DNA from 4 places in the Glutamicibacter sp. GQ173 genome. Region 4 is predicted to be linked to each of the others. Evidence: riboswitches for the same ligand, from Rfam matches in the RefSeq annotation. Region 4 holds a riboswitch; each other region holds the start of a gene.
What was found. A riboswitch is a leader RNA that binds a small molecule or an ion and turns the genes downstream of it on or off. The one in region 4 is predicted to bind thiamine pyrophosphate.

Region 1 (7,774 bases), on a different contig from region 4:
ACGGAAATTCCCTCGATTAATGCGCCGAAGGATTCATTATGTATCAACCGTTTGATACATTAAATTGCATGGAGCAAATTTCGGCGAGCGCCCTGACAATAGCCTTGGTTGCCTTTGCTACCTATCTTTGGCTGCGTTCCGTGGCGCATCGCAGGGCCACGGCTGCGATACAGCGGGCGCAATCACATTCGTTCTGGTGCGCGCTAATTGCATTCTTCACCTCGACCTCTTCGGACCTCTCCCAAGTCTGGTCCGCTCCCGGAGAATCGCAGCCGATGCTCGTCCGGGTGCTCATCGTGCTCAGTGGTGCTGGCTGGCTGGCTTTGGTTTACATCATCGGCCTGTTTACCTGGCCGAAAGAACTGCAGGCGGTTCGCGTTGCATCATTGGAACCGCGCAGCCTGGCCACGCCTTTTCCGCGTAAATTAGGGGCTTTTGTTGGCGCGCTGGCGATCTTCGCCTTCTGCATGCTGTGGCCGATGTCCCAGGTCGCAGCCACTGTTTCAAAAGGTGACAGTGAAGGTTCGGACACAGGGGATTATGCAGACATCCCTGGTGCCGATTGGGATGGCCTTTCCAGGTGGCGTTCAGGCACTGAAGTTGCACCGATGTTTGCGATTTGCATCCTCGCAGTACTGCTCGCAACGGCGGCAATCACTCTCATCATTCTCAAGCGCAAGCCCCTGGCCGGGATTTCCGCAACCCACAACCAGGAATTACGCTCGGTGTGGCTCAATAGGTTGCTGCGAAATTGCGGCTTCTCACTTTTAGGCATTATCGGTGCAGCAATCACCTACGCGAAGCCAGTCCTGGGCGACGGGTGGAATACGGTTCCCACTTTTGCCTTCGTGGCGCTTGGCTTCATATTATTCATCTGGGCCCCGAAGTTTGCGGCACCAATGGCGGGAAGGAATAGCAATACCACCGCTTTTACCCGGATGCGCGATCACACCCTGGCGGTGTCCTTTATCGCCAACACAGTGGTGATCGCCGCCGCCTACATTATCGGGATTGCTGGCGGCTACCTTTTCGACCAGGCATCACTAGCACGTGGCGCCGCAAGGGCCAAGTCCGAAAGCTACGAGTTCATGCTCCTTTGGGGTGCGGCAGCAGTCGTCCTCTACCTGGCCATCTCAGCGGGCTTCGCGCTCTACGCGCACCAGCGAGCCAAGCTGGGGTCATCGCGTGAGCCCAAAACCCGAAACCTCCCAGTTTGGGTGTACACCGCAGCAGCGCTGTTCATCATCAGTGGCAGCGTCATGCTTTACGCCCCGCAGACATTGTCCCCAGGGACGGAATTGATAGTTCCCCCATGGATCACCACAGGAATAATCGCTGGGCTGCTAGTTTTTGCAGCCGGATACCGCTGGTGGATCCGCCACTGCTCGGTACCGTGGGATCTCACAGCCGCCCAGGAGATCTGGTACCGGCAAATCCTGGAGTTCCGCGCACTGCGAGTGCTCTGCAGTGCATTTCTCCTCTTGCCCGGTCTCGCGTCATCCGATGAGCCAGCGGTGATTGCCATAGGCGTCGGGCTCTTCTGCATTCCATCCTTATTAGTGGTCAAGCGTCCGGAAGCTCGCATTTCCACAAGTACGTCCGCATGAGCACACAGATCAGTGTGGACCTTGAGGCAGCCACCGCACCCTATGAGCAGATCCGCTCGCAGATTGCCGCACTCGTCAACCTTGGCGAGTTGTCGCCGGGCACCAGACTACCGACTGTTCGCGCACTGGCCACGGACTTGGGGGTTGCAGCCGGAACGGTGGCTCGCGCCTATAAGGAGCTGGAAGCCGAAGGGCTGATTTCTTCGAGGCGCCGCGCCGGCACCGTAGTGAGCGAACGTCCCGGATCTGTTGATACCCACGGAGATCTGGTGGCCGCGGTGGACCAGCTGTGGAAACTGGCGGCGGCGCAGCATGTTGACGCCGCAACCCTCAAGGCGTTGGTGGCACGACGCAAACCTTGAGGATTTGTTCTGTGCATCCCTTCTGCGTACTCTCTAAATCAGTGACACGGGGTGTCGGAGACGCCGACTGAGATGAAACCCGTCGAACCTGATCTAGTTCACGCTAGCGGAGGGATGTCGCATGACTCTGCCTACCGTTGCCCAAAAATACCGGCAACGCTCCCCCTTGGTTTTTTGCCTGACGAATACTGTCGTCACCAACTTCACCGCCAATGTCCTTCTTGCCTCCGGCGCCTCGCCGGCGATGACCAACCTGCCCGGCGAGGCCGGAGGGTTTGCCGCCTTGGCTTCCGCGGTACTGGTGAATCTGGGCACTCCAAGCACCGAGCAAATGGTTGCCATGGAGGAAGCGGTCCTCTCGGCGAGCGCGGCTGGCACCCCCTGGGTATTGGATCCAGTGGCCGTGGGCGCTCTTTCGGTGCGCACCGACTTCGCACGACGCATTGTGCATCAGCGTCCGGCCCTGATCCGCGGCAATGCCTCGGAAATCCTGGCCTTGGCGGGCAAGGATTCCAGCGGCCGAGGTGTTGATGCAGCAGATACCGTGCAGGCAGCCCTGGATGCCGGACGCGAATTGGCCAAGGAACACGGGTGCGTTGTTGCCATCTCCGGTGAAGCGGACGCGATCATCGACGCGAAGCGCACCGTGCTGGTGCATACCAACGGGATCGGGTTGACCAGAATCACTGGTGGAGGATGCGCGCTGGGCGCCTTCAACGCGGGCATGCTCGCGGTGCACGAGGACCCCTTTGACGCGGCCATCGCTGCCCACGGATTCTATGGCCTCGCCGCAGAAAAGGCGCTGGCGGCAAGCAACGGTCCGGGGAGTTTTTCCGTGGCCTTCCTTGATGCCCTGGCCGCCACGGAACCTGAAGAACTACAGAATTTGAAGTACGAGGAATTGAACCATGGATAATATCGGCGCATACCTAGTAGCCAACACCGCCAGCTGCACGCCACGCACCACCCTGGAAGTCATTGAAGGGGCGGTGGCCGGCGGCATCGAGTGGATCCAGCTGCGGGCCAAAGATGAGACCGCGCGCGAATTCTTCGAACTGGCCTGCGCCGCGGCCCGCCTGACCGACGGCAAGGCGAAACTGCTGATCAATGACCGGATCGACGTGTTCTTGGCGGCCCGTGCGGCCGGGGCAGCGGTCAGTGGAATCCATATCGGCCAGAAGGACATCCCGGTGAGCCTGGCACGCCAGATCATGGGCGAAGGCATCATCGGCTTGAGCGCTTCCACCGATGACCAGCTGGCGCAGGCCAACCTCGATGCTGAGGCGATCGACTACTTGGGTGTCGGCGCAGTGCGTGCCACTCCAACCAAAAAGGATCATCCAACCCCGATTGGGCTGGACGGTTTTGCCCGCGCCGCCTCGCTGACCTCCCTGCCCTGCGTAGCCATCGGGGCGATCACCGCGCAGGATGCCAGCGCCATCCGCGCTGGCGGCGGAGCCGGTTTGGCCGTGGTCCGTGCTATCTGCAATGCCGACGACCCGCAAGCTGCCAGCGGCCAGCTTGTGGCAGCGTGGGCGGCAGCGCAGTGAAAAACATTCTCTCCATCGCCGGCTCCGACCCCTCCGGTGGCGCAGGAATCCAAGCTGACCTGAAGGCCATTGCCGCCAACGGCGGCTACGGCATGTGCGTGATCACGGCGCTGACAGCGCAGAACACGCTAGGTGTCAGCGCGGTACGGGCCATTGATGGCCAGTTCGTGCTCGCTCAGCTCAATGCGATCAGCGCCGACGTCCAGATCGATGCCATCAAAATTGGCATGCTGGCCAACGAGGAGATCATCCGCGCCGTCAACGGATGGCTGGATACCGTGGATGCCCCGGTGGTACTGGATCCGGTCATGGTAGCCACCAGCGGGGACCGGCTCTTGGAAGATGAGGCGGTGCTCGATTCCTTGCTGGACCGCGCTTCGGTGATCACGCCCAATCTGCTGGAGTTGGCAAGCTTGCTGCGTGAGCCGGCAGCGGCCGACTGGCCGCAGGTCCTGGAACAGGCCCAGCGGCTGGCTGCCAAGCATGATGCACTGGTTCTGGCCAAGGGCGGGCATCTGGCCGAGGACCTCTGTCCAGATGCGCTGGTCTCCTACCAGGGAGTATTGGCCGAGTTCAGCAACCAGCGCCACAACACCAAGAACACCCACGGCACCGGATGCACCCTGTCCAGCGCCTTGGCGACGGTCTACGCATCGGGCGGCGACTGGGCCAGCGCCCTGGAACAGGCCAAGGCCTATCTGTTCCGCGCCATCGGCGCTGCCGATGAACTCAACGTCGGCCTCGGGCATGGCCCGGTGAACCACTTTGCGGACTTCTTCAGCGAAGCTGATCCAATGGACCAGTGGTGGCAGCAGATCCATGAGCTGCGCGGCTCCATCGACAACCTGGAGTTCATTGCCCAGCTGGCAGAAGGCACGCTGGACCCAGCGGACTTTGAATACTATTTGGCGCAAGACGCGCTGTACCTGCAGCGCTACGCCCAGGTGCTGGCCGAAGCCAGCGCATTAGCCCCGGATCTTGACGCGCAACGCTTCTGGGCCGGCTCCGCCAGGGAAATCCTGGAAGGCGAACTGCAGTTGCATCGCAGCTACCTGGCCGAAGGGGCCGCGAATCCCAGCGCCATCACGTTGAACTACGTGAACCATCTGGCCGCATCCAAGCGCAGCTACGCGGAACTGATCGCTGCAATCCTGCCGTGCTATTGGCTCTACCAGGACATCGGCAAGCGCCTGGCCTCGGCCAACCATCCAGAACACCCGTACAAGCAGTGGCTGGTGACCTATGCATCGGAGGAATTCGATCTGGCCACCGAGCGCGCCATCGACATGGTGCGCGTCGCGTGGAAGCGGGCCGACGGCAATCTGCGCGAGCGGATGCGGCTGGCCTTCGTGCGATCCTCCGAACATGAGGTGGCCTTCTTCGATCAGGCACGGCGGAACCGAGTAGAATTCTCTACGGCCTGAAACGCGCGGGCCACGATCTGGAGGATTGCATGAGCTGGAGCATTCACGGCAACGGAAAGACCATCACCCCGGGCGAAGTTGTTGCCCCGGAAGAACGGCTGCACTGGCCGCAAACCATTTCCATTGGCGCCCAGCACATTTTGGCGATGTTCGGCTCCAGCATTCTGGTCCCGACCCTGACCGGTTTCCCGGTAACCACCACCTTGCTGTTCACCGGCCTGGCCACCATCATCTTCTTGCTGATGACCAAGAACAAGGTTCCCAGCTACCTCGGCTCGTCCTTTGCGATGATCGCTCCGGTCATCTCCACCACCCAATCGCACAGCATGGCTGGCGCGCTGGGCGGCATCGTGATGACCGGTGCGCTGCTTTTTGCGGTGGGGCTGATTGTCCAGGTGACCGGCACCGGATGGATCCACTCCTTGATGCCTCCGGTGGTCATGGGCACGATCGTTGCGTTGATCGGCCTGAACCTGGCCAGTGCAACCCTGGCGCCCATGACCGATTTCCCACTGACCACCTTTTTGACGGTGATCTTCACGGTGCTGGCCACGGTGGCCTTCAAGGGCCTGCTGGGTCGCCTGTCAATCCTGGTGGGCCTGGTCCTTGGCTACCTGTTGGCTTTGGTCCAGGGCCAAGTCGATTTCAGCGCTGTCCAGGCTGCCGGCTGGGTCGGCCTGCCTCAATTCACCACTCCAACCTTCCACTTTGATACCGCGCTGATGTTCCTGCCAGCGGTGTTCGTCCTGATTGCCGAGAATATCGGGCACGTGCGCACCGTTGGCGTGATGACCGGGCGGGACCTCTCGAAGTTCAATGGCCGCGCGTTGATGGCCGATGGCGCTGCCAGCGTCGTTGCCGGGCTCGGTGGCGGTTCGGCCACCACCACCTACGCCGAGAACATTGGCGTGATGGCCGCGTCCCGCGTGTACTCCACCGCCGCCTACTGGGTGGCGGCCATCGTGGCGATGGCATTGGCCTTCTTGCCGAAGTTCGGCGCTTTGGTTGGCACAATTCCGGTGGGTGTCATCGGCGGCCTGGGCATTGTCCTGTACGGCATGATCGGCATTGTTGGCGCACGCTTGTGGATCGAGGCGAAAGTCGACTTTGGCAATCCGATCAATTTGATGACCGCAGGCACCGGGTTGATTATCGCGATTGCCGTGACCAGCGATATCTCCTTCGGCCAGTTCCAGCTCGGCGGCATCGCGCTGGGCTCGATCGCCACCTTGGTGGTGTTCCACTCGATGCGCGCAGTAGCCAAGCTGCGCGGCAATGATCTTGCCGAGAACCCGAGCGAATCCTGAGAGTTTTAAGAAATTTTTTTCGGCAGGCCGGTGCTGCGACTTTGCTCGTGGCACCGGCCGGCCTTTTTTGCGCAATCCCCCGCTGGTTAGGCAAGAGGCATGGTGGCCCGAAAGGCATTCTGGGTAAATCTTGTAAGGACTCCTTCCAAAATGTGATTGTTATCCCACCAAAAACTGAAAATTACCGATTTCCGCCCCTGCCAAATCGGATAGCATGGCTGATTGTGACTGCGACAACATCAGACGGAAAACTCTCCGCGCGACTCATCTTCATCGCCCTTGGGGCGGCACTGGGTGGGTTCGTTTTTGGATATGACTCATCAATCGTTAACGGCACCGTAGACGCTGTCGAGCACGAATTCGGGCTCAACGCGGTAACTATCGGTTTCACTGTTTCCTGCGCCTTGCTGGGCGCAGCTCTTGGCGCATGGGTAGCAGGTGTGGTCTCCGAACGCGTGGGACGCGTGCGCACCATGCTCTTCGCCTCCATTCTCCTGGCCATCTCTGCCATCGGCTGCGGCCTGTGCTTCAGCGCCGCCGACCTCATCGTATGGCGCATCGTTGGCGGCATCGGCGTCGGCTTCGCTTCGGTGATCGCTCCCGCCTACATCGCCGAGGTCTCCCCGGCAGCCCATCGTGGACGCCTGGGCACCATGCAGCAGATGGCCATCGTGCTGGGCATCTTCGTGGCCTTCCTGGTCAGTGCGCTGCTGGTCTTCGTCATGGGTTCAGCCGACGCCACCGGCTGGTTCGGCCTGGCGGCATGGCGCTGGATGTACCTCTCGTTGCTGGTTCCAGCAGTGCTGTACGGCGTGCTCTCGTTGCGCCTGCCGGAATCCCCCCGCTACCTCGTTGAGCGCGGCCGCTACGTGGAAGCCGCCGCCGTGCTGACCCGTGACATGGGCATGAACGCTGGCGCGGAAACCGAGAAGAAGATCGAAGAAATCCGCGCCACCGTGCACGTGGAACGCCGCCAGAAGTTCAGCGACCTGCTGGGCCGCTTCGGCTTCCACCCGCTGGTATGGGTTGGCATCCTGCTCTCGGTCTTCCAGCAGTTCGTCGGCATCAATGTGATCTTCTACTACTCCACCACCCTGTGGAAGTCGGTGGGCTTCGCCGAATCGGACTCCTTCACCATTTCGCTGATCACCTCGGTGACCAACGTGGTGGCCACCATCGTGGCAGTCCTGCTGATCGACGTTCTGGGACGCAAGCTGCTGCTGACCATCGGTTCGGCCATCATGACCCTGTCCCTGGGGATGATGGCAGTGGCCTTCGCCCAGTCGGTGACCATCGATGGCGCGGTCTCGCTGCCAGGCAGCTGGGGCATCATCGCCCTGGTGTCGGCCAACCTGTTCGTGGTCGGATTCGGCGCGACCTGGGGTCCGGCCGTATGGGTTCTGCTCGGCGAGATCTTCCCGAACTCCATCCGCGCGATGGCCCTCGGTGTGGCTGCCGCCGCGCAGTGGATCGCAAACTTCATCGTCTCCACCACCTTCCCGGCGCTGGCCGATGCAGGTTTGG
Region 2 (7,774 bases), on a different contig from region 4:
CCGCAGGCGTTGGGGCCGACGATGCAGGTGATCTCGCCCGGCGGAATGCGAAGTTCCAGGCCGTCGATGATGGTGCGTTCGCCGTATCCGACCCGAAGGCCGGCAACGGTCAGTTCACGAGGTGGCATTAGAGCGAGCCTCCAGCCCGATTGGTTCGAATGATGAGGTAGACCAGATACGGTGCTCCGAGCACTCCGGTGATAACTCCCACCGGGAATCTGGTGCCCAGCAGGTATTGGCCAGCAAAGTCTGCAACAAGCACCAGCAGCGCGCCGATGAGGGCCGCCGGGATGAGCTTGGAGCCGCGGGCCCCGATGATGCGGCTGGCTATGGGACCCGACAAGAACGCGACAAAGGCGATGGGGCCGGTGGCGGCGGTGGCGAAGGAAATCAAGCCGACGGCCGCCATGATCACGAGGATTCGAGTGCGCTCTACCCGCATCCCCAGCGCAGCAGCGGTGTCATCGCCCATCTGCAGGCTGTCCAGGTGCCTTGTTTGGCTCAACAGCACGGGGCCGAGCACGCCGAGCGCGATCAACGCTGGCATGGTTTCGCCCCAGGTGCTGCCGTTCAAGCTTCCGGTCAGCCAGCGGGTGGCTTCTTGCAGGTCCCATTGCCCAGCTTGGGTCAGCACCCAGCTGATCAGCGATTCCAGCATGGCTGCCACGCCGATGCCAACCAGGATCAGCCGTGTTCCTGCCGCGCCGCCCTTGTAGGCGAGCAAATAGATCAGCGTCGCGATCAGCAGTCCTGCCACGATGGCGAAGACCGAGACCACGCTCCCTGACAGCGACAGGATGACAATCGCGAAAGCTGCGGCTGCGGAGGCACCGGTGCTGATGCCGATGACGTCGGGGCTGGCCAATGGATTGCGCAAGAGGGTCTGGAAGCTGACCCCGGCTAGTCCGAAACTCAGGCCGGCGATCAGGGCGATGGCGGTTCGCGGCAGGCGCAGCGTACCCACGGTGAAGCTGGCGCCGGGCACCTCATGCCCTTGGATCACTTGCCACACCTGGGCTGGCGAATAGTTGGTTTGCCCCAGGCACAGGCTCAGCACGATCATGGCCAGAACCAGCAGGCTGAGCACTGCAACGATGATTCGCCGCTGCTTTGAGCGCTGGTTGCGCGCTCCGCGCAACCGCTGGATCAGGGCTGCGCGCTCCTGGCGCACGATGGTCGCTGCCTGGACACCGGGCTGGGTTGCGGTGCCCGAAATGGAATTGTTCACAGTTCTCGCACCTTAGAACGGCGCACGATGATGATGAATACCGGGGCACCTATCAGTGCGGTCAGGATGCCGACATCCAGTTCTCCGGGCCGGGCGACAACCCGCCCGATGATATCCGAGAGCACCAGCAGCCCGGCTCCGGCCAGGGCCGAAAAAGGCAGGAGCCAGCGCTGGTCAATGCCGACCAGCAGCCGGCACATGTGCGGGACAACCAGCCCGACAAAACCGATGGGGCCCGCCATGGCGGTGGCAGCGCCGCACAAGATCACCGCCGCCAAGGCTGAAACGGCTCGAACGACCATGACCTTCTCGCCGAGGCCGGCGGCCAGTTCGTCGCCCAGGGCCAGCGAATTCAGCGAATTGGCGCTGCCTATGGCAATAGCCAGCCCCACGGCCAGGAAGGGCAGCATGGGCGCAATGTTGGCGAAGGTGGCCCCTCCAACGCCTCCTATTTGCCACGAGCGGATGATGTCGGCCAGGTCTGCGCGCGGCAGCGAGATCGCGGTGACAAATGATGCCAGCGCGGCAGAGGTTGCTGCCCCTGCCAGTGCCAATTTCAAAGGCGTCGCTCCCCCGCGTCCCATGGAGCCGACCACGTAGACGAATACCGCGGCCATGGCGGCGCCCAGGATGGCGGCCCAGATATACCCGTGCGCGGTGCTGATGCCAAACCAGGTAATGCCCATAACCACTGCGAGCGATGCGCCCATGTTGACGCCGAGGATGCTCGGATCAGCCAGGGGATTTCTGGTGACTGCTTGCATGATCGCCCCGGAGAGTCCCAGCGCTGCGCCGATGACCAGTGCCAGCACTGTTCGCGGCACACGTTTGACGACGGCCGCTTGCGGCACGTTGTCGCTGTGTCCGAGAAATCCTGCCCAAATGTCTGATGGAGCCACGTGCCTGGCGCCGATGGAAACTGATCCAACGGCCAGTATGAGCACTATTAGTACGGCCATAACCAGCCAGAACAGACGCCGACGGCGTGGCTGGCGAACGGGTGCGCCGGCCACGCCGCGACGTGTAGCAACTTCATTCATAGTGAGGTAATTCCCCGACCTTCAACTTTCGGTGCGTGCGTCGAAGCCAATTGGCGGTTACTTGCCTGCTTTGGATGCTGCTTCATCTAGCAGGTCAAGGTAGTCATCGAGCACCCATGAAATTGCCAGCGGCGTAGGGTTTGCCGCGGTGCCCAGCGGACCGCTTCCATCAAGGGCCACGATTGCTTCGTTCTTGACTGCTGGCATCTGCGACAGCAGCGGATCTGCTTCGAGCGTGTCAATGAGGGTGTCGTTGCCATAGGTGACAATCACATCGACGTCCGAGAGCTCGTCAACGTTTTCGGCTGAGATTTCACCGGAGAATTTCACTTCACCGCTGGAGGCTTCTGCCACTGCCTTGGGAGTGGTCATCCCCAGGTCATCAAAGAATGCGGTGCGGGTGTCGTGCGTGGTGTAGTAGTTGACCGTGGACAGGTCCGCTGGGTCTACGTGAGTCACGAACATCACCGATTTTCCGGTGATGTTGGGGTGCTTTTCGAGACCTTCAGCAATGTCCTGTTCAATGCCCGCGATCAGTTCCTTGCCTTCGGCTTCTTGGCCCATGGCTTCGGAGCTGAGTTCAATATTCTCGCGCCAGCTGGTGGACCATGCTGCTTGAGGGTAGGCCACTACAGGAGCGATTTGGCTCAGGGTGTCGTAGTCTTCCTCGGTGAGTCCCGAGTATCCAGCCAAGATCAGGTCCGGGTTGGAATTTGCTACGGCTTCAAAGTCCACGCCATCGGTTTCGTCGAAAAGCACCGGGGTGTCTCCACCGAGCTCGGTGAGCTTTTCCTCGACCCATGGCAGGATTCCGTCGCCGTCATCATCACCAAAATTCGCTGCGGCCATTCCCACTGGGACGACGCCGAGTGCGAGTGGAACTTCCTGGTTGGACCAGTTCACGGTGGCAATGCGTTCGGGCTTCTTGGAGATCTCTGCCGTGCCCAGGGCGTGTTTGATGCTCTTTGGGAAGCCCTGATTTTCTCCGGATGCGGCGGTGGCCTGTTCATCAGAACCCGTGGCGGCTGATGAACATCCTGCCAGCGCCAATGCACCTGCGGTGATGAGGGCGGCAGGTTTCCAGAAGTTGCGGCGTGATGCGAGCATGGGTGATTCTCCACGAGGTGTCAGCGAGTGTGCCCAACAGGGAGGGTGCTTATTTGTCAGAGAATCATTGCCGGCAATAGGTGCAATTCTCGTTTAGCAATCCACTTAGGTGAGCCTTTCCTCTCTATCGTATTGATCGCATGGAATGTTCGCAATCACGCGAAATTGACAATATTCGCGCAAAACGGACACGGCTATTTTGAATCGCGAAAAGTTGAGAGCGTAAATCCCGTATTCCGGCGAAATGCTGCACCCAGTGAGCTCTGGGAGCTGAAGCCAAGCAGCTGGGCAATATCCTGGAGGTCATCGCCTCGAGCCACCATTTCCATGGCTTGCTGCGCATGCAACGAGGCGACCCACCGTGAATAGCCGCTGCCCGTTTCAGCTTGAAACGCCCTGGAGATCGTTCGCCCACTGACCCCCAACCGATCAGACCATTGCTGAAGGCCTAGCGCGGGCTGGGGCTCATCAACCATGACACTGACTATTGGCTGCAGCAGATCCGCCTGTGGCATATGAATGGACAGATGGCCTGGTGCGGGTTCCAAATTATCCATCGCTGCAGCTTCCGTGATGGCACGCGACGTTGGATTCAAGCCCGGATCCGCCAGACGCTCCAAGAGCAGCCTCAACAGAGGTGTTATGACGACCGGGACAGGCTCCAGGGCAATTGGCTCAACACTGTCGATCCCGAAATGGCTCATATTGCACACGCTCCCGGCACAAGCCCGGCCTTCATGCAAGACGCCGGCTGGCAGCCAGACACCCATCACTGGCGTAATGGTCCACATTCGCGGGCCGACGCTCACAGTGGAAGCGCCACGCTGATTCCATAGCAGCTCGTGCGTTGGGTGGGAATGCGATGGCCAGCAAGTGTCGATGTCAACGCGCTCTTGAAAGAACCCGATAACGAACGGAACATCGATAGCGCCTGCTGCGTAGGCCGGAAGCTTCCGTTGTTCAATCATGACCGCACCTCAGTTGCCTAACGCTCCACGTCCACCCGATAGATTCACGACTTCTTCTGGCCCAATTCTTAGATGGATGACCTACGCTAAAACTATAGAGCGTTCGTGTCTGTTGACATCGCCCCAACCTGCAGAGGTGATTTAGGATTTCCACTCCAAACCCAGAAGACAACGGCGGCGTTATCCCGCTGCCTTCTACGGCAAACCTGAGTTCAGGCGAACTACAAGAAATGACCCAGGCATTCCGGCTACAGTTCCAGCGATTCATGATGGAATACCAGTTTGCCGTCGACGAAGTTCTGACCAAAGTCTCGATTCTTCGTGAAGAGTTCCTCTACCTGCACAAGTACAATCCCATTGAGCACATTACCTCCCGGGTAAAAACTCCGGAAAGCATCATGCGCAAGGTGAGCCAGAGGAATATCCATCCTTCCCTCTCGGCCATCAGGGAGAACATCAGCGACATCGCCGGTGTCCGAATCACCTGCAGCTTCGTGAAGGACATCTACAAGGTACTCAATACCTTGACCGCGCAAAATGACATTCGAGTCATCCAGATCAAGGATTACATCAAGAATCCAAAGCCAAGCGGTTACAAGAGCGTGCATGCCATCGTTGAAATCCCGGTCTTCCTCTCGGACGGACCGGTGAATGTCATTGTTGAGCTGCAGATCCGCACTATCGCCCAAGACTTCTGGGCCAGCCTGGAACACAAGATCTTTTACAAGTACGAAGGCGAAGTCCCTGCCTATTTGGCTTCAGAACTTGCCGAAGCCGCAGCCGTAGCCACCAAGCTTGATATGCAGATGCAGCGACTGCATACAGAGGTTCATGGCCACGACGCCAACGACGAAAACGCTAACGGGCAAGAAGTAGACGCGGAAGTAATACAAGGACTGCTCATGCTTGCCAAGGAAGCTTCAACAGGCAAGGAGCACCGCGATAAGGGCGCAACCCAGTAGCGATAGCCCAAAAATAGAGCAAGGCCTCCGAGCGAAAGATTGTTGCGCTCGGAGGACTTGCTCGTTACAGATATTTTCAGAAACGAAAAAGCCCCGAAATCCAAGGATTTCGGGGCAAAATCTGTAGCGGCGCCGGGACTCGATCCCGGGACCTCACGATTATGAGTCGTGCGCTCTAACCAGCTGAGCTACGCCGCCACAAGTGAGAAGCAATCCAGTAGAAGCCAAGAAAGCTTCTCACTCAGAGCCCCCTGCCGGAATCGATCCGGCGACCTCGTTCTTACCAAGAACGCGCTCTACCACTGAGCTAAGGGGGCAACGAGTAAATACTCTACACGGATTCGCGCACAAACAAAAATCGGCGTTCAACCCTCTAATTCGACACCAGTCGGGAGAATAACCACTAGTCAGATTCGGTTATTGGCGATTTAGGCACTCACGCGGCACAACCAGTGGCACAAAAGTGCTTTGGTGACGATGCTCACTGAGGGGAATTTGGTGATCAGCCTGCAATTATCCGCCCCCTTAATTCACTTCTAATTTGCATGGCAAGCAAGCCCGGCACCCTTCAAACACAGCAGGAATGCTGCAACGGCTCCGGGTGCGAATGGGCAAGCCCCAAGAACGCCCCTAATGCGGTCGGAAGAGCCAGAATAAATCGATGATCCCTGTGGCGCCAATAGACTTTTCCCCTGATCGAATACTGGTGCCTGGAAAACTTCCGCAGGCAGTGACCCACCGCCCGCATTCCGGGCTTGAGTAGTACGCTTGTGACCTCAGCTACAAATCCATTCAGGATTTTGCAAACGTCAGAAACCTGTGTAGAGTATTTACTCGTTGCCCCCTTAGCTCAGTGGTAGAGCGCGTTCTTGGTAAGAACGAGGTCGCCGGATCGATTCCGGCAGGGGGCTCGAAATAAGAGAGACAATCTGATTGCAGATTGTCTCTCTTTTCGTTTACCCAGAACTTTTATTCTGGACCGAATATGGCCAGAATTTCATCCTCGCTTCGCAAAAAACATTTCGCTGGCCGATCGTCACCTTGTGGACTGTTTGCCTCCGATAGAAATTTTCGTGCTAGTGTCATCTGCGACCACACGGGAGCCCCATGGCAAGGGCTGAGATCGGACTGCAGCTGTCCGCGACCGTTGAACCTGTCCGGGTAATGCCGGCGAAGGAAGTGAGTTTCTCAATGGAACAATTTGAACAGCATTCCGCCCACTCTCTCGCGTTCCGCGAAGCCGATGGGATTTCAGTTCCGGTTACGCAGATCCAGCTTGCGGACTCCCCCAATGGCCAGCCCAACGAGCCGGTGGTTGTGTATCGCACCAGCGGGCCGGGAAGCGAACCAACGCAGGGACTGAAACCGTTTCGGGAATCTTGGATACTTGAGCGTGGAGACGTGCAGCGATATGCGGGACGCGAGCGGAACCTGCATGACGATGGGCGTTCAGCGGTCCGCCGCGGTACTGCCAGCGATGAGTGGGCTGGACGTTCCGCTCAGCCGCTCAAGGCCGTAGACGGGGCAGCAGTGACTCAAATGCACTACGCTCGTGCTGGAGTCATCACCCCGGAAATGCGCTATGTAGCATTGCGCGAAGAATGCGATGTAGAGCTGGTGCGCAGCGAGCTTGCCGCCGGACGAGCGATCATTCCCTCGAATATCAACCACCCTGAATCCGAACCGATGATCATCGGCAAAGCGTTTCTCGTAAAGATCAATGCGAATATCGGCAATTCAGCAGTGACCAGCTCCATCGCTGAAGAAGTCTCCAAATTGCAGTGGGCCACCAAATGGGGCGCAGACACTGTCATGGACCTTTCGACCGGCGATGACATCCACACCACCCGCGAATGGATCATTCGAAATTCGCCGGTCCCCATCGGCACCGTGCCGATCTACCAGGCACTGGAAAAGGTCAATGGCGAAGCGAACGCCCTGACCTGGGAGATTTTCCGGGACACCGTCATTGAGCAATGCGAGCAGGGCGTGGACTACATGACCATCCATGCCGGCGTGCTCTTGCGCTATGTCCCGCTGACAGCCAACCGCGTCACCGGAATCGTTTCGCGCGGCGGATCCATCATGGCCGGATGGTGCCTGGCTCATCACCAGGAGAATTTCCTCTACACGCACTTTGACGAGCTGTGTGAAATCTTTGCGCAGTACGACGTGGCCTTCTCATTGGGCGACGGGCTGCGTCCGGGATCCATTGCCGACGCCAATGATGCGGCCCAATTCGCTGAACTTGATACCCTTGCCGAATTGACCAAGCGCGCGTGGAAGTACGATGTTCAGGTGATGGTGGAAGGACCGGGGCACATCCCTTTCCACATGGTCCGCGAGAACGTGGAACGCCAGCAGGAACTGTGCGACGGCGCGCCCTTCTATACGCTAGGCCCGTTGGTCACCGATGTCGCACCCGGCTACGATCACGTCACCAGCGCCATTGGCGCCACCGAAATCGCC
Region 3 (7,774 bases), on a different contig from region 4:
TCGACCATCAGCCCCAGCAGGCGCATGCCAGCAAGCGCTCCGAGCACAAAACGGTGCGGAACTCGCAACTGCTGCGACAGCGCCCCGCCCAAGTCGCTGGGATTAGTGGTTGCCAGCAGCAAAATGCATGGAAGCGCCAAGGCGAAGGCCCTCAAGCCGGTGGCGATACCGCCATGGACCGAGCCCCCGGTAATGCTGAAGATCCCCAGCTGCGCATACACGGCCCCGCTGTCCTGCCCCACCAAGGCAATGCCCCAAGCGGCCACCGCCCCGGCGATCAGCAGGGGCCAGGCCCGCTTGAAGAATCTTGCCGGGCTCAAGCCCGCCAAGGGGAAGGCCAGGATGGTCGCAGTTACGACCACCAGCGCCGAAACCCAATCCAAGGTGGTAATCAGGGGCAAGGTGGCTGCTGCCACCGCACCCAGCTTGGCCAAGGGATTAATCTTCGCCAGCCAGCTATGGCCCACCGGAGCGTCGAGGACCGGGCCCCTGGCTACCACGGGTTCCTGCTTCGCGACTGCGGTCAGGTGAATCTCCTGGGCCCCTAGAACGCGGGCCAAATGCTCATCGTGAGTCACTGCGATAATCGCGGTGTCCTGCTCCAGTTGCTCCACGAGCAACCCGGCAAGCTCCCGCCACGTCCTGGCATCCTGCCCGAAAGTTGGTTCGTCCAGAATCAACACATCCGGGGCCGCGGCCAAAACCGTGCCCACCGACAGACGGCGCTTCTCCCCTCCCGAAAGAGTAAAGGGATTAGCTTCAGCAAGATGCTGCAAGCCCAAACGCTGCAACAGCGACTCGACCAGGGCATCAACCTGCTGCGGTTCGTACTTCAACTCGTGGCCGCTGCTTGCCTTGGCCCGCAGTGGCGCAAAAGCCAATTCTTCGCGCACGCTCTGGGTGACAAATTGATGTTCGGGTTCCTGGAACACCGAGCCTATCCGGCCGATCAGGGTTCCTGCCCGCCAGCTGAACGGTGATTTCCCCAAGCCATTGGCCAGCGCGTCGGATGCCTGCAGGTCTCCTTGTGCCGGTTCCAGCAAACCGCCCAAGGTCAGCGCCAAGGTGGATTTCCCAGCGCCATTCTCGCCGCGGATAACCGTCGCCGTTCCAGCGCTCACGGCCAGATTCACCGCTTGGGTCCGGGGCGCTTGCCCGCTGCGGGCGCTGACCAGTTCGGCGGCTTCCAGAAGCAGCGCCCCGGGCCGGGGGCTCGCCGGTTGGACCTGTGGCGAATAACCTGGCACCCACACTCCGGCTTCCGAAAGCTCTGCACGCAGGTCTTCATCGTCAATGAGCCGTTGCGGGTCCAAGTCGTGGGCGATGCCGCCGCCTGGTTCAAGGACGATGACGCGATCCATATGTTCTGCCCACGCATCCAGCCGATGTTCTACCACGATCAGCGTGGCGCCACTGAGCTGGGCGGCGTTGAGCGCCGCATCGCGCAATGGCCCGATGCCTTCCGGGTCGACGTTGGCTGTGGGTTCATCGAGCAGCATCAGCCCAGGCTGCATGGCCAGGATTCCGGCCAAGGCCAAGCGCTGCTTTTGTCCGCCGGACAGGTCCTGGGTGCGGTGGTCCATGGGCAGCATGCCCAGCCCCACCGCGTCCAGGGCCTCGGGAATTCTCTGGCGGATGATGGCCGGATCCACTGCCAGGTTTTCGGCGCCAAAGGCCACATCGTCGGCGACCCGGCTTTGCACCACCTGGGTCTCCGGGTCCTGCTGCATCAGCCCCACCGGGTGTTCCCGGGCGAATGCGTCTGACCCGTCGATGAGCAATTGACCGGCGATCTGCTCGGCCCCATCGGCTTCCAGCAGTCCGGCCAGGGCATGGAGCAAGGTTGACTTGCCTGCCCCGGACGGGCCTATCAGCAGCACCTTTTCGCCGGAGTTGATCTGCACGTCAAATGCCGAGATGGCAGGTTGTGAGCGTTCCGGGTGCTGCCAGCAAAAACCCCGGGCAATGATCTCGATGCCTCGCCGAGTTTGTGCCGTGGCACCGGTGTTAGCCACCGAACTCATTTTGCGGCCAGTTTTCCGGATTCAAGGTGGGCGCGGCGGCTGGCCAAAGCGCTCAACGCGCCGGTCTTGGCCAGGCCGCGGGTTGCCAGCCAAGACAGCAGCCCTGCAACAATCAGCCCGGAGACACCGGTAGCGATCACGTGGAACAACTTCAGCGCCGGGGTGTATTCAACGTAGTAGGCCATGATGTAGGCCTCGGAAATACCTGCGAAAAGTCCAGAGAAGAGCCCGGCAAGCAATGCCACGCCCAAATTCCACTTGCGGTAGCGGAACGCGGCAAAGACCAGTTCAGCACCCAGACCCTGGACAAGGCCAGACAGCAGCACGGTCAGGCCATAATGCGAACCGAGCAGCGCTTCGACCACCGCTGCCAGCAGCTCGCAATACAGGGCCGCGCCGGGCTTGCGGATAATCAGCGCGCCAAGCACTGCTGGGAAGAGCCAAACGCCGGTGAGCAGTGCTGCCGCCGGCGGGAAAGCCGCAAAGGCCAGCGAGAACAGCCCATAGCCTGCGCCCCAGGCCCAGAAGATGACGCCCGAGGCGACGGCGATGACCGATGCGGTGACGATGTCTACGACGCGCCATCCAGAACGCTGATTTGCTGCTGATTGATTCATTGGTGGTCCTCCTATATCAAGGAGGGGAGATGTACGGATTCAGGGCACAATGGGCCCGATCCGCATCCGAGATGCTCGACTTCCTTCGCCGGTACTAGCCGGAGCAGGTTCGAGGGTCTGCGATCTATCGCACTCTCAGCGTCTTGCGACTCCAGTTTCGAAGTCTGACGCTCCCCTGTCGGAAAATTACTGCCCACTTACCATACCGCAGGTATGCTGGGCAGAGGAACGATAAGTCACGACGTTGAAGCGAGGGCAAAATGAATACAGTGCAGAAACTTGCCACCACGGGTATTTCCATTGGCGCCGGTTTTGTCGGCAGCAAGCTGGTTGACCAGCTGTGGAAGGGTTTCACCGGAAACAAGGCACCCCGCAAGGGCAGTGAAGAAGCCGCCGAGGCTTCGCTGCGCCAGGCTCTCGGATTTGCGATCTTCTCGGCCATCGTGGCAGCCACCATTCAGGTGCTGGCAGACCGCGGTAGCAACAAGGTAGTCGCACGCTTTAGCAAGTAGCGCACACAGCACGGGCATCCCGCCGTCGGCGGGATGCCCGTGCTGTGTTGTCCTAGTCTTCAGATTTTCCGGTTGCACCCGAGGTTGCATCGAAGGTTCCGGTGGGCGGGGCGCTGCTGGTCTTGTCCACAATCTGCTTGAGCTCATCGGCATAGAGCGAGTCCTTGGCAGCGTGCTTGGTCCGGTAGCCGGAGCGCCCGATCATATGAGCCGAGACCGGTGCGGTCAACAACTGCATCCCCCATGCCAAGAAGAGCACGGGAACCACAGCCCAGCTGCGCAGATGAATCGCCAGCCCGGTAAAGATCAGCAAGAACCCGAGGACCTGGGGCTTGGTTGCCGCGTGCATGCGGGTGAGCATGTCGGGAAAGGTCAGCAGGCCGATACCGGCAATCAGTGACATGAGGCAACCGGCAATCAGCAGTACCGCCACAAGAATATCCACGAACATCTCCATCAGGCATTCCTCTGGTCAGAAACGTAGCGCGAGACGGTGACCGAGCCGATGAAGCCCAACGTGCAAGCGGCAATGACGAAGAGCAGGTAGTCGGTGTGCCGGTTGTAGACCATCTCCAGGCACAGCGCCACAGAGATGATCAGCAGCATCACGTCCAATGCGAGAACGCGGTCGAGAATCGATGGGCCCTTGGCTACGCGGATAACACAGGCAACCGTGGCCAGGCCCAGCATGATGCCGCAAATCCACATCACGATTTCCATCATTTTTTGCCCTTCATTCGCATCAGGTTCGGTCCGCATTCGTGCTTGATCGCATCGAACTCATCCCGGCTGCCGATGGCCATGATCATCCGGCGTTCAATGTCGCGCACGGCTTCACGGGCACGGTCCATATCCTGCCTTGATTCGATATTGATGTAGTGCAAGTACAGCGTTGACGAACTGCGGTCCACGTCAATGACGAAAGATCCCGGGATCAGGGTCAGCACATGGCCAACCGTTGTCACGATCAGATCCGAGTCGGTGCGCAAGGGAACCGCGATGACGCCGCTGCTGGTTTTCTTTCCCCGGAAGATGGCCAGGCGGGCCACTTCGAAGCTGGCCACAAACACCTGGCCGACAAACCAGATGAATAGCTGCAGGCAGTACCAAACGTTCATTCGTCCCGAAAGCACCACCGGAGGCAACGGGAAGAGCGTGACGATGACCAGCGCGATAATCACACCGAAAATCAGGTTCGCTGGCGAGAAATCCTGCCATAGTGCGCACCACACAAAAATCAGCAGGGCCAGCAGCGGCCATTCCTGCTTGAGTGTCGCCCGGTGGCGCACGCCTGAGGTATCCAGCGCATCATCAATACGCTGGTCACGGGGTTTCAAGTTTTTAGTCGGCATCATCCCTCCAATCAGAATGGCAAGATCGCGTTGATGTATGCGTCGCGGGCAATGAGCTCCGCGGCGACCCGTTCACAGAATTCAAAAATCGGCCCGGCAAAAATAGTCAGGGCAATACCAGCTACCACCAGCGACCCGGTGGCATAGCGCATGCCCCAGGGCAGGGACGCAGCTTCCAATTCCCGGGCCAGCTTCAGGCCCAGGCCGGGGTTCTGCGCGCCACCAGCGGCGGTTTCGGCCGCCACCTGGGCTGCTTCATCCACCAGTTCCTGGTTCGGCACCTCGGCATCGGCGGCGCGACGCCAGAAGATGCGGGCCCAGACACGAATGATCGCCAGCAACGTCAACAGGCTGGTCAGCAGGCCGGCGCCCACCACCACCCAGGTCAACGGGTCAGCATCCTGCACGGCTGCATGGAGCAGCCCGAACTTGCCCAGGAAACCGGAGAATGGAGGAATGCCGCCGAGATTGATCGCCGGAATGAAGAAGAGCAGGGACAGGGCCGGGGAAAGCTTGGCCAACGAGCCCAGCTTGGTGACATTCGAGCTTCCTGCACGGCGTTCTATCAGGCCAGCGACCATGAACAGCGAGGTCTGGACGATGATGTGGTGGCCCACGTAGTAGATGGTCGCCGCAATGGCCAGCGGTCCCCCGACAGCCACACCGAAAATCAGGTATCCGATGTGGCTAGTGAGGGTGAAGGAGAGCATGCGCTTGAAGTCCGTCTGCGCCAGCGCGCCAAGAATACCGATCACCATGGTCAGCGCCGCCACCACCAGCAGCCCGGCGTTCACAGCGCCACCCGGGAAAATCAGTGTTTCGGTACGCACGATTGCGTAGACGCCCACCTTGGTCAGCAAACCGGCGAACACCGCGGTCACCGGTGCCGGTGCCGTCGGGTAGGAGTCCGGAAGCCACAGGGACAGCGGGAACACTGCCGCTTTAATGCCGAAGGCAATCAGCAGCAGCACATGCAAGATCAATTGCGGGCCCTGATCCAGTTCGGGCAGCTTCACGGCCAGGTCGGCCATATTCACCGTGCCGGTCGCAGCATAGGTCATGGCGATGGCCATCAGGAAGATCACCGAGGACACCACCGAAACCACCACGTAGGTGGTACCGGCGCGGATGCGTTCGGCAGTTCCGCCCAGGGTCAGCAGCACGTAGCTGGCGGTCAGCAGGATTTCGAACCCGACGTACAGGTTGAACAGGTCGGCGGCCAGGAAGGCGTTGGACACTCCGGCGAGCAGGATCAGGTAGGCCGGATGGAAAACCGACACCGGGCCGGGCTCGTCGCCGTCGGCCAGGCCCTGGCTGGTGGCGAAGAAGAGCACGGCCAGCGAGACCAGGGTGGAAATCAGCAGCATGAAGGAGCTGAAGCCATCGACCATCAGCGCGATGCCAAAGGGCGACTCCCAGCCGCCGATATGGATGGCGTAGCTTTCGCCTCCCCATACCGCGGCCAGCATGCCCGCTTCCAGCACGAGGGTCAAGCAGAGGATGCCGATGGTGATCAGGCGCTGGGCGCGGACCTGCCGCCGGGCCAAGAACGCCGCCCCGGCACCGATAATCGGGAAGACCACGGCCAGGGGTGCTAGATCCAGAAAATTCACTCTTCCCCCTCGCGCACTGGACGGCCCTCTTCATCAACGAACTCGGTCGTATCCTCTGCCACCGGCGAGTCTTCCTCTTCGTCGTATGCGGTCTTCTGCGAGACCTTGATATCTTCGGTGTCATCGGCCAGCTCATCGGCGCTGGTCAACGTCCAGGAGCGGTAGATCATGGCCAGCAGGAAGGCGGTGACCGCGAAGGTGATCACGATGGCCGTGAGGATCAGGGCTTGCGGCAACGGGTCTGAATACTCCTCGGCAGCCAATCCGGATTGGAACAGCGGAGCCACTCCGCGCCGGCCGCCGCTGGTGAGGATCAGCAAGTTGATGCCGTTGCCCAGCAGCATGATGCCCAGCAGCACGCGGGTCAGCGTGCGTTCAAGGACCAGATAGAATCCGGCCGCCAGCAGCACTCCGGTAATCACGAGGAAGGTGATGTTCACACTCATCGTCCAACTCCTGTCCGTGATGCTTCAACAAAATCGTGGCGATCCACCGGGCTGCGTCCTTCGGAGAGCGAATCGATCTCGCTGCCCAGCGAACGCAAGACATCCTGCACCAGGCCCAGCACCACCAGATAGACGCCGATATCGAAGATGGTTGAGGTGACAAACTTGTGGTCGCCGAAGAACCAGAATTCCATGGCATAGGTGGTGAAAATTTCATCGCCCATCAGCAGCGGCACAATCCCGGACAGCCCGGCCAGCGCAATACCGCCGCCGATCAGCATGCCCGGTGCGATCCGCATGGACTCGGAGAGCTCGATACGTCCTCCGGCCAGGTAGCGGATGGTTAATGCCAGCCCTGCGATCAGCCCTCCGGCAAAACCGCCTCCTGGCGTATTGTGCCCGGTGAGCAACGTGTAGACCGAGAGGATCAGCACCGAGTGGAACATCAGGCGGGTGACCACTTCAAAAATGATGGAGCGCCGTTCGGCGACCAGGGTGCTTCCTGCCATCAGCCAGTCCTGGTTGCCGCTGGAGGCGAAACGCCTGGCAATGCGCAGTTCCACCTCCTTGGAGTCCTTGCCGCCCATGGCTTCGGAGCCCGAATCGATACTTCCCGGGGCCACCTCGTGGGCACGCACCCGGCTGCCGAAGCTGCGTCCGGCGAAGATCAGCGACGCCACGCCGGTGGCAGCTGCCGCCAGCACGGTGATTTCCCCGAAGGTGTCCCACACGCGCATATCCACCAGCGCCACATTCACAATGTTCTTGCCGTAGCCCTGGTTGTAGGCCAATTCCGGCCAGGCCAGCGAGATGCTGGCTTCTTGGCGGGCGCCCATCATGGCGATGGCAATGTAAATGACCATCACCGCCAGGGCAATCGCCATCAGGGCGCGGCCCCACTTGATCCGGACCACCCCGCCCCACAAGCGCTTTGGCAGGGCACGCAGGGCGAGCACGAAGGAAACCAGCACGATGGTTTCCACCAGCAGCTGGGTCAGCGCCAGGTCCGGCGCCCCCTGCAGCGCAAAAATTGCCACCATGCCATAGCCGGTAACCGAGACCATCAGCACCGCCATGAAGCGCTTCGGGGCGATGATTGCCACCACGGCGCCGGCGATAATAATCGCGCCGATCAGCAGCTGGGCAGGATGATCGGCAACAATCCAGTTCTCCGGCCATGGCGTGGACACGGTCAGGGCGATGCCCAGCG
Region 4 (7,774 bases):
TTCATGGTCTTGGTAATGCTGACAGTATCGCCATCCTGCAGAACGTTGCCTACTGCGTCCTTGATGACAGTTTCAATCGACTCGGATTCCTCGGCACTCGCGTTCCATTCATGAGCGCATTCCGGGCAGACCAGCAATGCGTCAAGCTCGTAGGTGTACTCGCTGGAGCATTGGGGGCACGGTGGCAATGTATCAGGCATGCGGCTAATTTTAGTTACTCTGAACGCCTATTGTCGAATGAATCGAATATCGAATAATCCTTGTAGATAGCGGCAAACCCCTTAGGGGCGACCACCTTCCACGAACCCAGAACACTGCTTTAAAACTACTTGTTTTGTTCGCCCTGTTTCGCTCATACTCAGGCATATGAGCTGATTCCCGCGACAGCGAAGCTAAGGGGCACATCATGTCTAAGCACCACAAGCACCGCGGCTACGGAGCGCAGTTTTCGGTCTCCCCCAAAGAGGGCTTGACCTTGGAAGTTCTAGCCATGGCTGAAAAGGCCGGAGCCAAAGCAGGATACGCCGTGGCCAAAGAAGAGCTTTACCGCAACATCGCTTCCAGCCAGTTCCTCAACGAGCAGGAAACCGACGAGCTGCTCGCCGCAGCGCAGCGCGCCGGGTCAGCAGCAGCGCTGGCTGCAGCACGCAAAGTCCTCGACAAAACGCTTCGCACTTCCTTCAACCACCATCATCGGCCCGCAGAATCGGGCGCTTCGATGGCCGCTGCATCTGAATTGCCAACCCCAGCCTACGAAGAACCCCTGGCCAAATATTCCCCACCGCTAGGCCTTCTAGATACTCCGCGCACCAAAGTCGACCAGCACGTTTTGACCATCACGCGGGTGGAATGGCTCAACGACCGGATGGTGCGGCTCATTGCCAGAGCACCGAACCTTGACGGCTACCGTTCCAATTCCGCGCTGGACGAGTACGTCAAGGTTTTTGTCGCGGATCCTTCACTCGGTCTAGTTCCTCCCTACGATTTGCGCACCCTGCGCCATCGACTGCCGCGCGAACAAGTTCCCCGTTCAAAGTCCTACACCATTCGCTGGGTCAACCCGGTCCTCAATGAGCTGGCTATTGATTTTGTAGTTCATGGTGCGCCGGGCACCGTTGGCCATTGGGCAGGAATTGCGCAGCCAGGAGATCCCTTGGTCATCTCCCCGGCCCGCAGCAAGACGTCGCTATCGCTCAATGCCGACTACTACGTCCTAGCAGCCGATGAAGCTGGCCTGCCCGCTATTGCCAAAGTCCTAGAAGCCCTGCCAGCGCATGCCCAGGGAACTGCGCTGATTGAAGCGGCCGACGAAAACGCAATGTTTGACGTGAAACATCCAGAAGGCGTTGTTTTACAGTGGCTTTCTCGGGAATCAATGCCTGCAGGCAAAAGCAACGCGCTTCCCGCCGCGTTCCAATCGCTTCCGCTCCCAGCGGGCCAAGTGGGCGTCATCGCCCATGCCGAACGGTCCACTATCAAAGCCATCAGCCGGATCACCGAGTATTGGCATCTGAATAAGCATTCATCGCATATCTCGTCCTACTGGACTTTGCGTGAGGGCAGGTTGCAGCGGTAGGTACCCCATGCAGTTCGGCTTCGTGGAAAACCCGAATCTGGCCGCTATCCGCTGGTCGGCGGGACTCGGCCATGAACCAAGCTCCCCCGAAGTTCACCCAGTCGCTCTTGGCAACAAGAACAACGTCCCCGCAGAGTGCTTCAGTTTGCCCGGAATGATCTTCAGCACGCATCTGGTACCGAGCACAGCCAAATAACGTCTGATCAACGGCGGGTTCAGCTGAAGCTCCAGGTCAGCAGTTCACAATAACATCGCATAATGTGGTGATGGATTGCGGGACTCAACCTGAGCTTCCGGATCAACTTCGTGCAACGAGCCATGCCTAGGAGAAGCTTTCGTGCGTTCAAGTTTGCCCAAGGCCGCCGCTGCCATCATCGCTTGCCTTCTCGTTATTTCGCTGGGTGCATGCACGTCCACGACGAAGCCCGAAGTTCGTGACGCCAGTACCGCCGATGTCGAGGCCGACGGCTGGCCACGGGTCGTCACCAACGAGACCGGAGACCTCATCAAGATTCCGTCCAAGCCCGAGCGCATCGTCTCAACCTCCGTATCAGTGACCGGAACTCTATTGTCCCTCGACGCCCCGGTCGTTGCCACGTCCGTCGCACCACAGAACCCGGCAACAGACAAGCATGGATTCTTGAACCAGTGGGGCCAAGTGGCCTCAAAACGCTCGGTAGATGCACTCTATGAAATCGGGAATTTTGATCTCGAAGCTATTCGGGATCGCAAGCCTGATTTGATATTGGTCTCCGCCTCAGGCGCGGATTCCGAATTGGAGCATCTCGACCAGTTGCGGGAAATCGCCCCAACTCTCCTCGTCGATTACACCGAAAAGAAATGGACCGCGCTCAGCGCGGATCTAGCCAAGGCTACCGGCACGGAGGAAGCAGCGGCTCGCAACAACAGCATCATCAGCCAACGTGTTGCCAGCTTGAAACAGTCCCTGTCGATCCCCGCCGGCACCACGGCATCGATTCTTTCCTACCACCAGGGAAACATCTCCCCCATAGCCCAGAGCACCGGTCCGCATGCACAGCTGTTCGAGTCCCTGGGGTTCACCGTGCTGGATCCTCCAGCAGAGTTTGATACTTCCATGCAAGAACGGGAAGACTTCTCGTTCACCAGCTACGAAGGACTGGCCAAGTCCTTGCCGGGCGACACGACCTTCCTGCTCTCCTCGGATCCAGAGGCCACCGAGCAGTTCTCTTCCGATGCGTCCCTTGCACAATTGCCTTCCGTTCGCGGAGGCAACGTCTTTGCGCTTCAGGAGTCATTCCTCCTGGATTTCTTCTCAACACAGAAAATCCTGGATTACTTTGAGAATGATTTCCCAGGCTTGGCTCCCGAAGCGCAACCACACAACTAGCCGCGCGCCAAGGCCACAGCTTCCGGAACAGCCAAACCAAGATTTCCACGCAAGGTAGCCGACTCGTAGCGGGTACGGAATCTGCCACGGCGCTGCAATTCCGGAATCACTAGCTCAATGAAGTCCTCCAGAGATCCTGGCAGGGACGGCGGCATCAGGTTGAAGCCATCTGCGGCCCCGCTATCGATCCAGAGTTCAATCTCATCTGCAATCATTTCCGGCGTTCCCACCATGGTGCAGTGGCCCCCGCCAGCAGCCAGCAAGCCGAGCAGTTCACGAACCGTGGGCTGGTGCAGCTCGATGAGCCGCAGAATCGTGGTGTATCGGCCAGCCGGGCCAGTGAATTCATCCAGTGGCGGCAGATCCGGTACGGATCCATCCAAAGGCCAGCGGCTGGTGTCCTGCTGCAGGAATACTCCCAGCTGGCGCAGAGCGTCCCCCGTTGGCAGCAATTCGTTCAGTGCACGCTGCTTGGCTTTGGCTTCTTCTGCTGTGCGCCCCACATAGGTCACCAGCCCGGGCATGATCAGCGCCCTCTTGTCCGAGCCACGCGAAGCTCTGGTGCGTTCGGAAAGGTCTTGGGCGAATTCGGATGCCATCTGGTGATCGGCTGCTACCGAGTAGATCGCTTCAGCGTGTGCTGCTGCCAGTTCACGGCCAGCTGGCGAGGAGCCTGCTTGGAACATGACAGGCTCGCCATGAACTGAGTTGGGCATATTCAAGGGACCTCGCACCGAGAAGTGCTCGCCTTCGTGATTGATTTCTTGAAGCAACTGCGTATCGGTGAAATTTCCGCCACGGTTAATTTGGACTGCTTGATGCGGATATGATCCCCACAACTTGCGCAAGACGTCAATGAATTCTGTGGCTCTGCCATATCGCTGCGCGTGCGCAGGCAGCTCGGTGAGCGAATGGTTCTGCGCTTCGGTATCCCACATGCTCGTCACCACGTTGATGCCGGCCCGCCCGTTGGACAAATGCTGCAAGCTGCCCAGCATGCGTGCCGCATGGAAGGGAGAGTAGAATCTGGCCGAGATGGTGCAGACCAGTCCGATATTCGTGGTGCATTGGCTGATCGCCGATAACAGCGTCACCGGCTCAAAGAACCAGGTGGGACCGGCCTGCGCAGCTGAGGCTGACACCGCTTGGCCATCGGCGAAGAACACCGCGTCCAACAGCCCCTTCTCAGCCAGCTGGGCCAGCTTGATGTAGTACTGGGTATCGGGAAGCTCTTCGGCCGCCGAGTCCTCGGCACGCCAGGCCGCTTGGTGATGCCCGGTTCCATAGAGGAACAGATTCAGATGTACCTGTTTCTTCTGGCTCATCCCTTCACCAGCCCGCCATCCACGATAAGGTTCTGACCTGTAACCCCACGAGAGAGCGGGGACGCGAAGAACAGGACGGTATCGGCCAGTTCCGCTGGCGTGGTGACTCGACGCAATGGCGTTCCCGAGGCGATCAGGTCGAATACTGCCTCGGGGGTCGCAGCCGAGGCGTCGGTGGTGCGCAGGAGCCCGCCAGAAACCATGTTGACGTTGATTCCTTCTGGCCCAAGATCATCAGCGAAGGTACGGGTCAGGGACAGCAGCGCAGCTTTAGTGGCTGTGTAGTCGTGGTACGGAACCACCGGGTGCTGGAATAGGTTGGTGCCGATATTGATGATGCGGCCAAATCCTGTTTGCCGCATTCCCGGCAGTACAGCCTGGATGGCAGCTACGGGAGCCAGCACCGATCCGGCGAACTGGGCACTGAGCTCTGCGGCGGAAATCGCTTCGGCGGTGGAGCGGGCGTCGCCGTTAAAGGAGAAATCCACCAAGGCATTGTTCACCAGAGTAGTCACCGGCTGTCCAAAATGATCTTCGGCTTCAGCCACCATCGACTTGAGCGCAGATTCGTTGCGAACATCAGCCTGAATGGCTACTGCATCATTCGGGTAGAGCGCGACGAGATCATTGGCTGCTTGTTCCGAAGAGTTGTAATTGATGACGACTTTCGCGCCAGCTGCGAGGAAGGCCTTGCTGATGGCGGCACCGAGCCCTCGGGCTCCGCCGGTGACAAGAATGACCTGCTCTTCAAATGGAAGGGCAATGGGGGTTGCTGGTGATTGGGTGTCCGTGCTCATCTTGTTTGAACTCCTTGACGGCGTCTGTTGGCGAATGGATTTTTGACCAAAGACGCGGACGGTTCAAGCACTTCGGGTGCACACATACGCAGAATCCAGGACATTCCCTTCGCCAGTACTAACTGGATCAGGTTCAACGGGTGTTCTCTCAGCCGCCCTGCGGCACCCCGTGTCACTGCTCCCATTAGTAGCACACGCACGGCTTAGCTGTAGAACATTACTTCATGAATCCCGCGCGTATCAGCACTCGGTTCTTGGACAACCCGGGGTTGAGCGCCATCTAGAACCGTGATTTCCCGGCTCCATTCGGCAGCTAGACTTGCACAACGCAAGGAAACCCATGCCACCACTTCGCTGCTTTCCCGACAAGATACAGATAAATCGGCCTTGAGGTCGGAAACTGAGTTGACCAATGCATATCGAGGAACAGAAACTCGATAGCCATCAGGTCTCGACATGATCGCCAGAACTGGTTCACACCGATCTCACACTAAAACACGGCATGGACGCAGCTAAATGGTCCACCCCGCTTCATATAGTTTCCTAAGGGCCTGTCCCCCTTGCCAACTGTCGCTTTCCTAGGAGTCGTACTTCTGCATGCAGCTGCTGCGCCGCGCAATCTCATTTGCACTCATCGCTTCATCCCTTGCCCTCACTGGATGCTCAACTCTTGATTCCATCGAGCAGTATCGAGTTCCCGACGCGCAGGCTGACACTACCCACAACAGCGCGGAGCAACGCGCCAGCTATGCTGACTCGCTTGAGTTGCTCGCGGATATCGACGTCAAGGGCCGTGCCCCCAAGACTGGCTATGAACGGGAAAAGTTCAGCAAGGGTTGGAAGGATCCGGACCGCAACGGTTGCGATGCCCGCAATGACATCCTGGCTCGCGACTTGGAACACGTGAAATACAAATCAGCGTCGAAGCCTTGCGTAGTGCTCAGCGGAACTTTCCACGACCCGTATACCAACACCACCATCAATTTTGTTCGGGGCCAGAAAACCAGCACCGCAGTTCAGATCGACCACGTTGTCGCGCTGTCAGATGCCTGGCAAAAGGGCGCCCAGCGCTGGGACCAGGAAGCTCGTTTCGAATTCGCCAATGACCCGCTAAACCTCATGGCCTCGGACGGGCCGACTAACGCGGCTAAAGGCGACAAGGATGCCGCAACATGGCTTCCTCCCAACAAGAGTTTCCGCTGCGAATACGTCTCACGCCAGACTCAGGTCAAAGCGAAATATGGGGCTTGGATGACCAAGGGCGAACACGATGCCATCGAACGCATCCTGAAGGCTTGCGTGTAGTTAGCCTAAAGTCGCAGTGAAAGATCCTCCTTAAGGCCTATCGTCAAATCGATGGATTTGTGACAGTATGAATATTACTCAAGCCAATAGCCATTATGTGTGGTGATTGTTGGCAAAATATTCTGCTGCAAAGGTCAATGATGAAGACACGGTTGTCGGGAGCGCTCTTGCTGCTTGCCAGCGTGTGCCTTTTTGGTTTTGCCCTGAACGCCGCGCATCGAGACACAGCCATGGCTTGCTGGATCCTGTCCACAGTCTTCTTCATCGCGGCTGCCATGCTCATGCTCGGTGCCATCGTAGGAGCTTCCTCGGTCACAGCAACCAAATCACGCCACAACCGACGGCTCTAGCCGCATCAAGTTTTTTCGAAGCAACGTATCAACCACAGGCTGGTGCGTTGCTTCGACTATTTAACCGCTAGTTCTCATGGCCCTGCACAGCAATTTAACCCGCAGGCATCGACAGGTTCACCTAGATGCGATAGACATAAGTCTTGTCACACCCGTCACTTTTAGGAGTACCCATGTCTGCATTCGCGCAGATGAGAAAACTCAGTTTCGCCTCCTTGGCCACCCTCTCGCTCATGGCCACAGGAACAGCCATGGCGCAGGCAACGCCCACCGAGGAATCAATCAGCACTGCTTCCCCAGCAGCTGATCCTGTAACCCTGGATCTAGTTGGCATTAATGACTTCCACGGCCGCATCGCTGCCGATCGGGACTCTGCCGGCGCTGCAGTGCTCGCCGGAGCTGTGGACCAGCTGCGCGCCGGGAATGAAAACACGTTGTTCGTATCGGCCGGCGACAATATCGGGGCTTCGACCTTTGCTTCCGCGTCCCAGGAGGATGCTCCAACCATTGATGCGCTGGGTGCAGCCGGGCTGGATGTTTCCGTCGTGGGCAATCACGAGTTCGACAAGGGCTTTGAAGACCTGGCCACGCGAGTCACCGAACGCTTTGCTGCAGCCACCGGCCAGTCCGGCGAGGATTTTGCACTGGGCGCCAACGTTTACCAGGCCGGCACCAAAACCCCAGCACTCAAAGAATATGCAATTCGTGAAGCCGGTGGACTCTCCGTAGGATTCATTGGCACCGTCACCGAGGATGTTCCATCGCTGGTCTCCCCTAGCGGAATCTCCGGTTTGGACTTTGGCAGTGAAGTCGAGGCGGCTAATCGCGTAGCCAAGCAGCTCAGCGACGGTGACGAGGCGAACGGAGAAGCGGACGTTATCGTGTTGCTGACCCACAACGGCTCGGCCAATACCGACTGTGCTGCCGTCGCTGGTGAAGCCACGTCCTACGGGGACTTGATCCGCGAGGCCAGTGGCGAGATCGACGCTATTTTCTCGGGTCACACCCACTCTTCCTACAACTGCGACATTGCCAGTCCTGACGGCGAGCGT

Region 1: another riboswitch for thiamine pyrophosphate. It lies ahead of thiM (hydroxyethylthiazole kinase); the one in region 4 lies ahead of AC6CHO_RS08270 (3-oxoacyl-ACP reductase).
Region 2: another riboswitch for thiamine pyrophosphate. It lies ahead of thiC (phosphomethylpyrimidine synthase ThiC); the one in region 4 lies ahead of AC6CHO_RS08270 (3-oxoacyl-ACP reductase).
Region 3: another riboswitch for thiamine pyrophosphate. It lies ahead of AC6CHO_RS03310 (ECF transporter S component); the one in region 4 lies ahead of AC6CHO_RS08270 (3-oxoacyl-ACP reductase).

What each region holds. Positions count from the first base shown of each region.
Region 1 is NZ_JCAXDT010000003.1:5,009-12,782, forward strand. It holds gene AC6CHO_RS06005 (hypothetical protein) at 69-1,607, shown strand; gene AC6CHO_RS06010 (GntR family transcriptional regulator) at 1,604-1,969, shown strand; TPP riboswitch at 2,007-2,101, shown strand; gene thiM (hydroxyethylthiazole kinase) at 2,091-2,885, shown strand; gene thiE (thiamine phosphate synthase) at 2,878-3,519, shown strand; gene thiD (bifunctional hydroxymethylpyrimidine kinase/phosphomethylpyrimidine kinase) at 3,516-4,943, shown strand; gene AC6CHO_RS06030 (uracil-xanthine permease family protein) at 4,973-6,250, shown strand; gene AC6CHO_RS06035 (sugar porter family MFS transporter) at 6,475-7,774, shown strand, end outside.
Region 2 is NZ_JCAXDT010000001.1:536,871-544,644, forward strand. It holds gene AC6CHO_RS02535 (ABC transporter ATP-binding protein) at 1-128, opposite strand, end outside; gene AC6CHO_RS02540 (FecCD family ABC transporter permease) at 128-1,228, opposite strand; gene AC6CHO_RS02545 (FecCD family ABC transporter permease) at 1,225-2,268, opposite strand; gene AC6CHO_RS02550 (iron-siderophore ABC transporter substrate-binding protein) at 2,326-3,375, opposite strand; gene AC6CHO_RS02555 (helix-turn-helix domain-containing protein) at 3,570-4,343, opposite strand; gene AC6CHO_RS02560 (GTP pyrophosphokinase) at 4,574-5,305, shown strand; tRNA gene AC6CHO_RS02565 (tRNA-Met) at 5,430-5,503, opposite strand; tRNA gene AC6CHO_RS02570 (tRNA-Thr) at 5,551-5,622, opposite strand; tRNA gene AC6CHO_RS02575 (tRNA-Thr) at 6,145-6,216, shown strand; TPP riboswitch at 6,392-6,501, shown strand; gene thiC (phosphomethylpyrimidine synthase ThiC) at 6,497-7,774, shown strand, end outside.
Region 3 is NZ_JCAXDT010000001.1:697,933-705,706, forward strand. It holds gene AC6CHO_RS03305 (ATP-binding cassette domain-containing protein) at 1-2,024, opposite strand, end outside; gene AC6CHO_RS03310 (ECF transporter S component) at 2,021-2,641, opposite strand; TPP riboswitch at 2,705-2,828, opposite strand; gene AC6CHO_RS03315 (DUF4235 domain-containing protein) at 2,902-3,153, shown strand; gene mnhG (monovalent cation/H(+) antiporter subunit G) at 3,206-3,610, opposite strand; gene AC6CHO_RS03325 (MrpF/PhaF family protein) at 3,610-3,876, opposite strand; gene AC6CHO_RS03330 (Na+/H+ antiporter subunit E) at 3,873-4,505, opposite strand; gene AC6CHO_RS03335 (Na+/H+ antiporter subunit D) at 4,517-6,118, opposite strand; gene AC6CHO_RS03340 (Na(+)/H(+) antiporter subunit C) at 6,115-6,564, opposite strand; gene AC6CHO_RS03345 (Na+/H+ antiporter subunit A) at 6,561-7,774, opposite strand, start outside.
Region 4 is NZ_JCAXDT010000004.1:117,712-125,485, reverse strand. It holds gene AC6CHO_RS08290 (zinc ribbon domain-containing protein YjdM) at 1-200, opposite strand, end outside; gene AC6CHO_RS08285 (siderophore-interacting protein) at 407-1,576, shown strand; gene fepB (Fe2+-enterobactin ABC transporter substrate-binding protein) at 1,914-2,945, shown strand; gene AC6CHO_RS08275 (NtaA/DmoA family FMN-dependent monooxygenase) at 2,942-4,270, opposite strand; gene AC6CHO_RS08270 (3-oxoacyl-ACP reductase) at 4,267-5,067, opposite strand; TPP riboswitch at 5,154-5,247, opposite strand; gene AC6CHO_RS08265 (HNH endonuclease family protein) at 5,665-6,372, shown strand; gene AC6CHO_RS08260 (hypothetical protein) at 6,510-6,722, shown strand; gene AC6CHO_RS08255 (bifunctional metallophosphatase/5'-nucleotidase) at 6,896-7,774, shown strand, end outside.